4 regions of the Pseudofrankia saprophytica genome follow, and region 2 is predicted to be linked to each of the others. Evidence: riboswitches for the same ligand, from Rfam matches in the RefSeq annotation. Region 2 holds a riboswitch; each other region holds the start of a gene.

Region 1 (2,188 bases), 1.6 Mb from region 2:
TCGCCGGCCAGGCGGGTGCGCTTCCCGGGTGCGACGGAGAGTTCGATGCCGTGGTGGTCTCGCTGGTGCTCTGCTCGGTCCCCGACCCAACCAGTGCGCTGGCCGAGGTCCGCCGGGTGCTTCGGCCGGGTGGGCAGTTGCGGTTCTACGAACACGTGCGGTCCGAGCATCGACTGCGAGGGCTGGCCGAAGATCTCATCACGCCGCTGTGGGCGAAGGGCGGTGGTGGCTGCCACCCGAACCGCCGGACGGCCGAGGCCATTCGCGCCGCCGGCTTCGCCGTCGAGGAGATCGCCCGGTTCACCTTCCGACCCCTGCGGTTCCTTCCGTCGACCGCCCACATCCTCGGCCGCGCCCAGCGGCCACTCGACGACACAGCCGCAGGCCACCAGGCGCAGTAGACCGGGTACGAGGCCGGATGACCGCATCGTGAGGACCGATCGCCGACGCGTCCTTGCTCGGATGCCGCCGCGGGTGCCCGCGGGCCGGACGGTGGGACCGGCCCACGGGCACCCGTCTGGTCCTACCGCACCCTGCCGACGTAGTAGGACGAGGTCCAGATGGCCTCGAGCTTGACCACGTCACCGCTCTTCGGCGCGACCCAGATCTTTCCGTCGCCGGCGTAGATGCCCTCGTGGTAGATCGACCCCGGCTCGCCGAAGAAGATCAGATCCCCTGGCTGTTCGGAGCCGCGCGAGATCCGGGTCGTCGCCGCGAACTGCTGGTCGGTGGTGCGGGGCAGCGTGATGCCGAGCTGCTTGTAGACGTACTGCACCAGCCCCGAGCAGTCGAAGTCGTACGGCCCCTCCGCCCCGTACACATATGGCTTGCCGGCCTGTAGTGATGCCAGGTACACCGCCTTCTCCCCGATCGTCGTCGCGCCGGTGGGCGCGTCGGCGATGGTCTCGCCCGCGGGCCCGCGGGCGGCGGCCGGGGCGGCGGTCGCGGGCGGCGCGGGGCGGACGCGGACGACCGCGGCGTCGGAGGTCGCGGCGTCCAGCTCCGGGCCGCCCGCGAATGTCGCCCTGATCTGGGTGGTCGTCAGGACCCGCGCCGCGTAGCTGGCGTAGCCGCCCGCGTCCGTGCGTAGTGCTTTGAACGTCGTCCAGCCGGTCGGGAACAGTGCCTGGACGAGGATGTCCTGGTCCGCGAGGGCACCGCCGCCTCGGGTGGTGAGCCGGAAGCCGACCTCGACCGGCTCGTCGGCGTTCACCGTGACGTCGGGGACGGCCGGCGTCAGCGAGACCGCCGTGCGCACGTGGAGAGAGACCGGCAGGGCCGACCCGGAGGTGGAGGCCGCAGCGGGAGTCGTCTCGGTGCCCAAGGCCGCGCCCAGGGAGTTCGCGGTGATCCTGTGCGCTCCGGTGTCCGTGTCCGCTGCGCCGGGGCCGAGAGAGCCAGCCAGTGCCACCCCGGACACGGCCACGGTGCCCGTGGTGATCACCGCGAAGGTGGCGCGGCTCGAAGTCCGAGCCAGCAGCGTCCCCGAGCGGGCGCGGGCGCGGTGACGACCGCGCCGGGCCGTGGCGGGACTCCGTTCGGACGTTTGTGGTTCGCGTGCCTGCACGTGAAACCTTTCCCAGACGCCTGCGAGGTGAGCTGTCGGGTTCGGGCTGGGAGCCCGGCCGGCCGTGTCGAACACGCCCGGCTTCACCCCAAGGGCGCCGCCGGAGGGATGCGGCGCCCGGTGGAACGTGGTTCCCCCGCTCCTGCCCCGGCTGCGTCGGAGGGGTATCGCCGGACCGGGGGCAGGACTCGGCGTTCGGTCCGACGGCGATAGCGGGCACAGCCTAACAACTACACGCCATAGTAGGTCGCGTGGGGTGGATGGCACCGGCCGCGGCCATCGGAACTGCTCGGACCACAAACCCCCGCAGCCGACAGCCGCCGGACGTCGGTCCGAGGTCCCTTGGTGTTTTCGTGAGCGCTTCCCCCGATGGCGGCCGATCCGCCCGGTCGACGGCCGCCGAGCCGTGACACCATCGCAACGTCCGGAGACGCGCTCCGGCACACTCCGCATGGGCGGGCGGGTGATGGAGGCGGAATGGAGCTGTTCGGCGACCTCGAGGCCGAGGTGATGGACCGGATGTGGGCACGCGTGGAAGCCGCCACCGTGCGCGACATCCTGGAGGAGCTGCAGCAGGCCCGTCCCCTCGCCTACACCACGGTCATGACCGTGATGGATCGG
Region 2 (2,188 bases):
TTCGTGCGACCAGGGGACCGGTCCGTGCCCGCGCCAGCCCGAGCGGCGCAGCGCGTCGAGGCCGCGGTGGTAGCCGGTGCGCGCGTAGGCGTACGCCTCGACTGGGCGCCCGCCGCCGAGGGCCTCCTCGGCCAACGCAGCCCACGCCGCGCTGGAGGTGGGGAACCGGGCGGCCACGCGGCTTGCGGCCTCACCCGCGGCGAGCGCCGCCGATGCGGGGTCGACCGGCAGCAGGGTGGCTGGTGGTCCGCCCATGAGATCGGGCCGTCCGGACGGAGTCGTCATGCCCCAACCGTAGACGGCGCGGCCCCCCGGCCACGGACCGGCCCGCGCGCGGCGTCCGAGCCGTGCGTCAGCCCTGGACGGTCGCCTTCCAGAGGTTCTCGCCGACGACGCCGGGCTCGCCGTCGCTGACCCCGGTCAGGTACGAGTAGAGCGCGGCGACGCCCTGCGACTGCGGGCCGAACTTGCCGTCGACGGTGAGCGAGAAGCTCTGGTCGCGCATCTGCTGCTGCCAGACGTAGGCGTCGGCGCGCACCTTGCCGCCGTCGGCCGTGGAGATCGTGCCGTGGAAGCCCGACTGCTGGACCTCGGAGCGGGCCCGGTCGAGCGTCATCGGAGGCTCGGCTGGCTGGACCGCCTGTTGGACCGAGCCGCTGGACGCGGACGACGAGACGCCGCCGACCGGCCCGTTGTTGGTCAGGCCAAGCTTCTTGGAGCAGGCCGGCCAGGGGGACCAGCCGCGGGAGTTGTAAAGCCGGTATGCCGCTTCGTCCTGAACGGCCGGGGCCGCCTCGCTCGGCAGGCCGGAGTAGCCGAGGCCCTGCCAGGTGCGCTTGTCGAACTGGTAGGCGCCGTAGAAGCCGTTGCCGGTGTTGATCGAGTAATTGCCGCCGGACTCGCACTGACGCAACCGGGCGAAGTCGTCCGGGGTGGCGGCGCCGGCCGGTATCGCGGTGACCGCGAGGCCGCTGCCCACGAGCGCCGTGACCGCGCCGGTGGTACGCAGCAGGCGGGCGGTCGACGACGGGCCCTGCGGGGCACGGTGCCGGCCTCCCGTCCTGGAGGCGGACCGGGCGTCACCGGACTGCTCAGACGGCATGTCGATCCCTTCCCTGCGCCTGCGGGGTGAGCTGTCGGGTTCGGGCTGGGAATGCCCGGCCGGTGTCACCTCGCGCGTCGCCCGCGGCGTCGCGCCCAGCTGACCGGCTTCACCCCGAGGACGTGACTGTCGTCCCGTCCGGAAGTGGGTCCCCCGCTCCTGCCCGAGCGGATCGTGCCCCGCGGCAGCGGGGCCATCTCCACACGCGGGTGGGGGCAGGACTCGGCGTCCGCCCGCGCGACTCACCCAGGTCGGATGAGTAGCACCGGACTGTAGCGAGTCGTCATCCTTCGCCGCAAACCGGGGTCACCCCAACGAAAGGGACGACCCCGGTTCGCGACTGTTCCGGCGGTGGCGCCAGCCACTCGCTGACGCCGCCCGACCGGCACGCCGGCCGGCGGCCACGCGATCATGATGAGGCTCGCGCGGCCTTCGACTCTGTGGCCGGCGCGACGGCACGGCGGCGAGGCAGCGACCGTCGTCGCCGCCAGATCCCCTCGCCCCACCGACCAACCGGCGGGCCAAGGCCGCACGCCTCCGACTGGCGGCCGGAGACGGGGTGGGAAAGGGGTCCCGTCGCCAGCGTGGGCAGCGGTCGGTGGGGGCCGATCGCGGCGAGGTTCCAGTGGCGGCGGGTCGACTGACCTCGCGGGGCCGGCCCGGGAGGGAGGATCCGGGCGGGTGGCCCAGGCCGAGGCTCCTGCCCGGGATCGGTGTCAGCCGATCCCCGGGAGTTCCGTCAACGACGGGCAATGGCAAAGCCCCGCGTGACGGGAGGCCTCGGCGAGAAGGTCAGCCGGGCGGTGACGCCTGACGGCTCAGGCGAAGGTGGCGGCCCAGGTCCTCTGGCCGACGACGCCGTCGACGGCCAGGCCCTTGGCCCGCTGCAGCGCGCGGGCGGCCTCGGCCGAACGCGGCCCGTAGTGCCCGTCGGCGGCGAGGGAATAGCCGATCTTGTTCATCTGGGCCTGCCAGGACTGGACGTCGGCGCGGTACTGGCCGGCCAGTGCCGTCGTGAAGGGCAGGTGCGCCGTGGTCGAGGAGATCGGCTGGGCCACGAGAGGCGCTCTGGGGGCCGACCGGGAG
Region 3 (2,188 bases), 870 kb from region 2:
TCGGTGGATTGGTCCTCGTCGCCGGCGTCGTCCTCGGCGTGCTGAGACTGGTCAACCATGACGGGGGCGGGAGCGGAACCGGGACCACGGTGCCGAGCGCCTTCCTCGGAACCTGGTACGGCACGCACGGTGGCTCCGAGATGTCCCTGGAGCTCAAGGACGGCAAGGTGGGTGACGTCGTCGGCGCGACGACGTACCCGGGCGCCTGCACCGAGACGGTGACCCTGATCGAGGTCGGTGACGGCTCGTCGATCCGCGTGCACGAGGCGGTGCAGCCGGGCGACACCGAATGCACCGACGAGGACATCACCCTGACGCTCCAGGGATCGGGTTCGTTGAGCCTGCGCTATGAGTCGTACGCGGAGGGTGACCCGGACGGGACGGTCGTCATGACGCGGGCCGGCGGCGGCAGAGCGGCCTGAGAGCGACCTGACCGACCAGGGGCCGGAGCGGACGTAGGCCGCGACAAGCGGAACCGCCCTGACCTCGACAGGAGGGAGAGATCAGGGCGGTTCCGGGGCTCCCGCGTCCGGTGGGGGGAAGAGACGCGGGAGGGTCTTGCTGGTCGGCGTTGACTAGCCGAACAGCGCCTTGTGGGTCTGCGGACCGACGACGCCGTCGACCAGCAGGCCGTGGGCGGCCTGGTAGGCGCGCACGACGCTGGAGGTCTGCGGGCCGAAGTAGCCGTCGACCGCGACCACGTGGCCAAGGCTCCCGAGCTTCTGCTGCAACTGGCGGACCGCGTCCAGGTAGACGCTGTGGTTCGCCGCCTGCGACAGGTACCAGGCGTTCGCCGGGATCGCGGGCGCGGCCTTGGCCAGGGCGGCCGGGGCGGCGGAGACCGTCCCGCTGCCGACCGCGTTCGCGGCGGCATAGCCACGCGACAGGTAGTTCCGGTAGGCGCCGGTGGTGTAGGTGGTCCAGGCGCTTGGGCCGGAGCCCTTGCAAACCTGGGTGGCGGCCCACGCGTTGGTCGCCGGGTCGTAGAGGTTGCGGCTCCCGACCCAGCCGGAATGCGCCCGCATGTTGATCTGCCACAGGCCGCGCGAGTCCTCGCCGACGGTGGCGTGCGCGTAGGCGTTGCCGCCGGACTCGGCCAGCGCGATCGCGACCCAGGTCGCGAGGCTGACGCGGCAGCTGTCCAGGCCCGCGGAATGCGCGTAGGCGGCGATCTGGGAGTCCGAGACGCTGGACGCGGCACTGGCCGGAGCGGCGCCGGCGAAGACGGCGGCGCCGGCGGTGGCGGTTACGACGCCGGCGGCGACAACAGCCGAACTGCGGCGGCGGAAAGCACTCTGCTTGCGATGACGACCCTTGAGCATTCTGCGAAAATCTTTCCCGCACGCCTGTGAGGTTAGCTGTCGGGTTCGGGCCGGGAAGCCCGGCCGGCTATTTTTGGGCGCGCTGAAAAGCGCCTTTGAATGGCCGACTTAACCCCAAGGGCTCGCGCTGGGTGGCGCGAGCCCGGAGGAACGTGGTTCCCCCATTTCTGCCCTGGCGATGTTCTCGGAGGGGGCACCGATCCGGGGGCAGAACTCGGCGTCCGGATCGCTGCTTGCTGCGAGCGGAGCAACCGTAACTAGCTACCGGGTGTAGTCACAAGCGGGCGAACTGGGCAGATGTCCGGCAAGGCTGTCACGCTGCGTGTAAAGCCCTGTGGCAACGCGCTTGTCAACAACTAGCTGTGACCAGCGTCACATCAATTGTTGCAAAATTCGGGGAACAAGGAGCCGTTGTCGCGCGAATCAATGTCGCTCAACGGTTTCCAACAGCCACCCTTACCGAATGATGCTTATCGCGAGCGACGCAGATCTGATGCGCCGCGTAATATCCCGCCGAACTTCCCTCCGATCGAGCAATCGCCCGTCACGACGTGTTCCAGCCGTTGGGAAGCCGTGGTCGAGGTCACATCGGGTGACGACTGCCCGTCGGCTGTCGAGGCCGGTCGGGAGATCCGAACTCGTGAACAGGGCGTGAACTGTCGAGGGGAATCCTGACGCCGGTACGTACCGATTGAGTATGTTTGGTCCGAAAAATCGCCTCCGCACCGAAGCCGATGCGGAGGGTAGTCGATCCGCGGGTTGGAGCGTTGTCCAGGTGTTCGAAACCACCGCGGACAACCTGGGCACGTTCTTCTCGGCCGCGGCGCTGGTGGTGTCGCTCGCCGTCTGGTTGATCGACCGCTATG
Region 4 (2,188 bases), 2.7 Mb from region 2:
TGGTAGATGTTGCCCGGGCTGCCGTAGAAGATCAGGTCGCCGGGCTGCTTGCCCGACTGGGCGACGTGCGACGTGGCCCAGTACTGCGCCTCGGCGGTCCGCGGCAGGTTGCGGCCCAGCTGCTTGAAGACGTACTGGACGAGGCCGGAGCAGTCGAACGAGTACGGGCCCTCGGAGCCGTAGACGTACGGCTTGCCCTTCTGCAGCGAGGCGAGGTAGACGGCCTTCTCGCCGATGGAGCTGCCCGGGATGACGGACGGGACGCCCGTGTCGAGGTAGTCCGAGGCCCTGCGCTGCTGGATCGTGATCGTGGTCGCGCCGGCCACCGAGGGCCGCAGCGAGCTGCCGCCGTCGAACACGGCGGTGAGCGTGGTGGTCGACAGCAGCCGGGCGGTGATGCTCGCCTGGCCCTGGTCGTCGGTGGTGAGAGTGGTGGTGGCCTGCCACTTCGGCCCGTCCACCACGACGATCTTCACCTTCTGGCGGGCCAGCGGCGAGCCGTCGAGCGCCTCCGTCGCCTTGACGGTCAGTACGACCGGGGCGTTGGGCTGGACGGTGGTGTGGTCCGCGGTGAGCGCCAGGTTCGTGAAGACCGGGCCGGAGTCGGCCAGCGCCCCGGCGAGACCGCCGGAGCCGGAACCTCCGGCCAGGGCGCTGCCCAGGCCGCCGGAGCCGCCCTCGCCGTCCCCGCCCCCGAGCGCCGCGCCCAGGGCACTCGCCTCGTAGGTGGTGCTGTTGCTCTGCGGGTTCGTGTCGACCGTCGAGGGCGAATCCTGGGACGGGACCGTCGCGGCGAACGCGGCGGTGGACACGGCGAGCGTGCCGGTCGTGAACGCGGCGATCGTGCTGACCCGGCGGGGCTGGTTGCCGTTGCGCCGGCGGGCCCCGCTGGGAGCGCCGTCCGTGCGATGCCGACCGCGCACCAGCTCGTCCCAGTCGTCCGGGAGCCAGGCCATGCCACGACGGGACAACGCGCGTCCTTCCCTGACGCCTGCGAGGTCAGCTGTCGGGTTCGGGCAGGGTTCACGCTGCCCGGCCGCCTTGCGGCCGCTTCACCCCGAGGGCGCGGCCGAATGTCGGCGTTGCCCGGTGGACGTTGGGTCCCCCGCTCCTGCCCCGGCGTGTCGGAGGGGACGTCAGACCAGGGGCAGGACTCGGCGTTTGGCCTGGCGGTTTGTTGCCTTAGGTGAAGAATGTTGCACCGCTGACCATAGTCGATCCCCCAGCGGGGCCTCCAACCACCATAAACACAACAATTGGACACCCGGCCGCGCGTTTCGATGAGATGTCCACCTCGTTCCGGTCTGTTCTGCACATGCGCCCTGGCCAGGAGTAACCGGCGTCGGCACGGCGCGAAGACCGGCGACTCCACGCCAGCGCGGGCGCAGTGGTTGATGTCTCGTTGCGTCGACTGAGAGAAATCGACCATCAGGCGACGCCCAGCCCAGGGCCGCCGGGACTTTAGTCCCGATGCGCGCTAGAGACCAAAGTCCCTAGCGGGCGAGCGGGGCGAAACAGACGTGCGCCGCCGCGACATCGCCACACCCCGCGATCACCCCGTGGGGGCAGGCTCTTCCCCACACGCCCTACACCAAAGAGCCGCCGCCCGACGAAGATCACCAAGCCGGGGTCGGCGCGTCAACAGCGTTGACTATCTTGTCTACCGGTGCGACCGGCCGCCGCGACCGCGGCATCACGATCAGCCCGACACCGGCGGACAGGCAGCGGACGACCGACGCGGACGGCGGACAGGCCGGCGAAGAACGAAGGAGGCGCGGCGGGGGCGGCGCCGTCAGCCGGATGGGCGCGGCGTGACGGCGGCGGACGGCCCGACGGACGCGGACGAGGCCGGCGGGGGCAGCGCCGTCCCGGCCGGCGGGGATCCGCCCGCCGCGCTCGTGGACGCGGTGGGCGCCACGGCCGCGGAGGTGGTCGCTGGCGGCGTGGGCGGGCCCCCAGGGGGCGACGCGGCCGACGGGACGCCCGTGGGCGGCGGCACGGCCGCGGGAGCGACACCGAGCGGCGCGGCCGGGGAACCCTGGGCGGGTGGGGCGACCGGCGCGGGTGGGGCGACCGGCGTGGGGATGGCGTGGCCGTACACGACGAGGTTGTCCAGATAGTGGTGCGTGTGCTCGTCGAAGCCGCCGTCGCAGGTGATGATCCGGATCTCCGGGCGGGTGACCGGGCC

What was found. Region 2 has a riboswitch for cyclic di-AMP ahead of FRCN3DRAFT_RS0207295 (transglycosylase family protein). Riboswitches for the same ligand answer to the same signal wherever they lie in the genome.
Region 1: it holds a riboswitch for cyclic di-AMP, as region 2 does, so the genes downstream of both, FRCN3DRAFT_RS56170 (C40 family peptidase) here and FRCN3DRAFT_RS0207295 (transglycosylase family protein) in region 2, are expected to answer to the same signal.
Region 3: it holds a riboswitch for cyclic di-AMP, as region 2 does, so the genes downstream of both, FRCN3DRAFT_RS0203785 (peptidoglycan-binding protein) here and FRCN3DRAFT_RS0207295 (transglycosylase family protein) in region 2, are expected to answer to the same signal.
Region 4: it holds a riboswitch for cyclic di-AMP, as region 2 does, so the genes downstream of both, FRCN3DRAFT_RS0218280 (C40 family peptidase) here and FRCN3DRAFT_RS0207295 (transglycosylase family protein) in region 2, are expected to answer to the same signal.

Annotation. Positions count from the first base shown of each region.
Region 1 is NZ_KI912266.1:3,307,017-3,309,204, forward strand. Features, by position in the region: gene FRCN3DRAFT_RS0213770 (class I SAM-dependent methyltransferase) at 1-401, shown strand, start outside; gene FRCN3DRAFT_RS56170 (C40 family peptidase) at 524-1,258, opposite strand; gene FRCN3DRAFT_RS56175 (hypothetical protein) at 1,251-1,508, shown strand; cyclic di-AMP (ydaO/yuaA leader) riboswitch at 1,570-1,736, opposite strand; gene FRCN3DRAFT_RS0213780 (BlaI/MecI/CopY family transcriptional regulator) at 2,045-2,188, shown strand, end outside.
Region 2 is NZ_KI912266.1:1,725,615-1,727,802, forward strand. Features, by position in the region: gene FRCN3DRAFT_RS0207290 (DUF3151 domain-containing protein) at 1-285, opposite strand, end outside; gene FRCN3DRAFT_RS0207295 (transglycosylase family protein) at 353-1,102, opposite strand; cyclic di-AMP (ydaO/yuaA leader) riboswitch at 1,104-1,282, opposite strand; gene FRCN3DRAFT_RS0207300 (transglycosylase family protein) at 1,921-2,188, opposite strand, start outside.
Region 3 is NZ_KI912266.1:857,335-859,522, reverse strand. Features, by position in the region: gene FRCN3DRAFT_RS0203790 (hypothetical protein) at 1-422, shown strand, start outside; gene FRCN3DRAFT_RS0203785 (peptidoglycan-binding protein) at 576-1,322, opposite strand; cyclic di-AMP (ydaO/yuaA leader) riboswitch at 1,329-1,510, opposite strand; gene FRCN3DRAFT_RS0203780 (substrate-binding domain-containing protein) at 2,098-2,188, shown strand, end outside.
Region 4 is NZ_KI912266.1:4,379,487-4,381,674, reverse strand. Features, by position in the region: gene FRCN3DRAFT_RS0218280 (C40 family peptidase) at 1-956, opposite strand, end outside; cyclic di-AMP (ydaO/yuaA leader) riboswitch at 975-1,170, opposite strand; gene FRCN3DRAFT_RS49635 (class F sortase) at 1,793-2,188, opposite strand, start outside.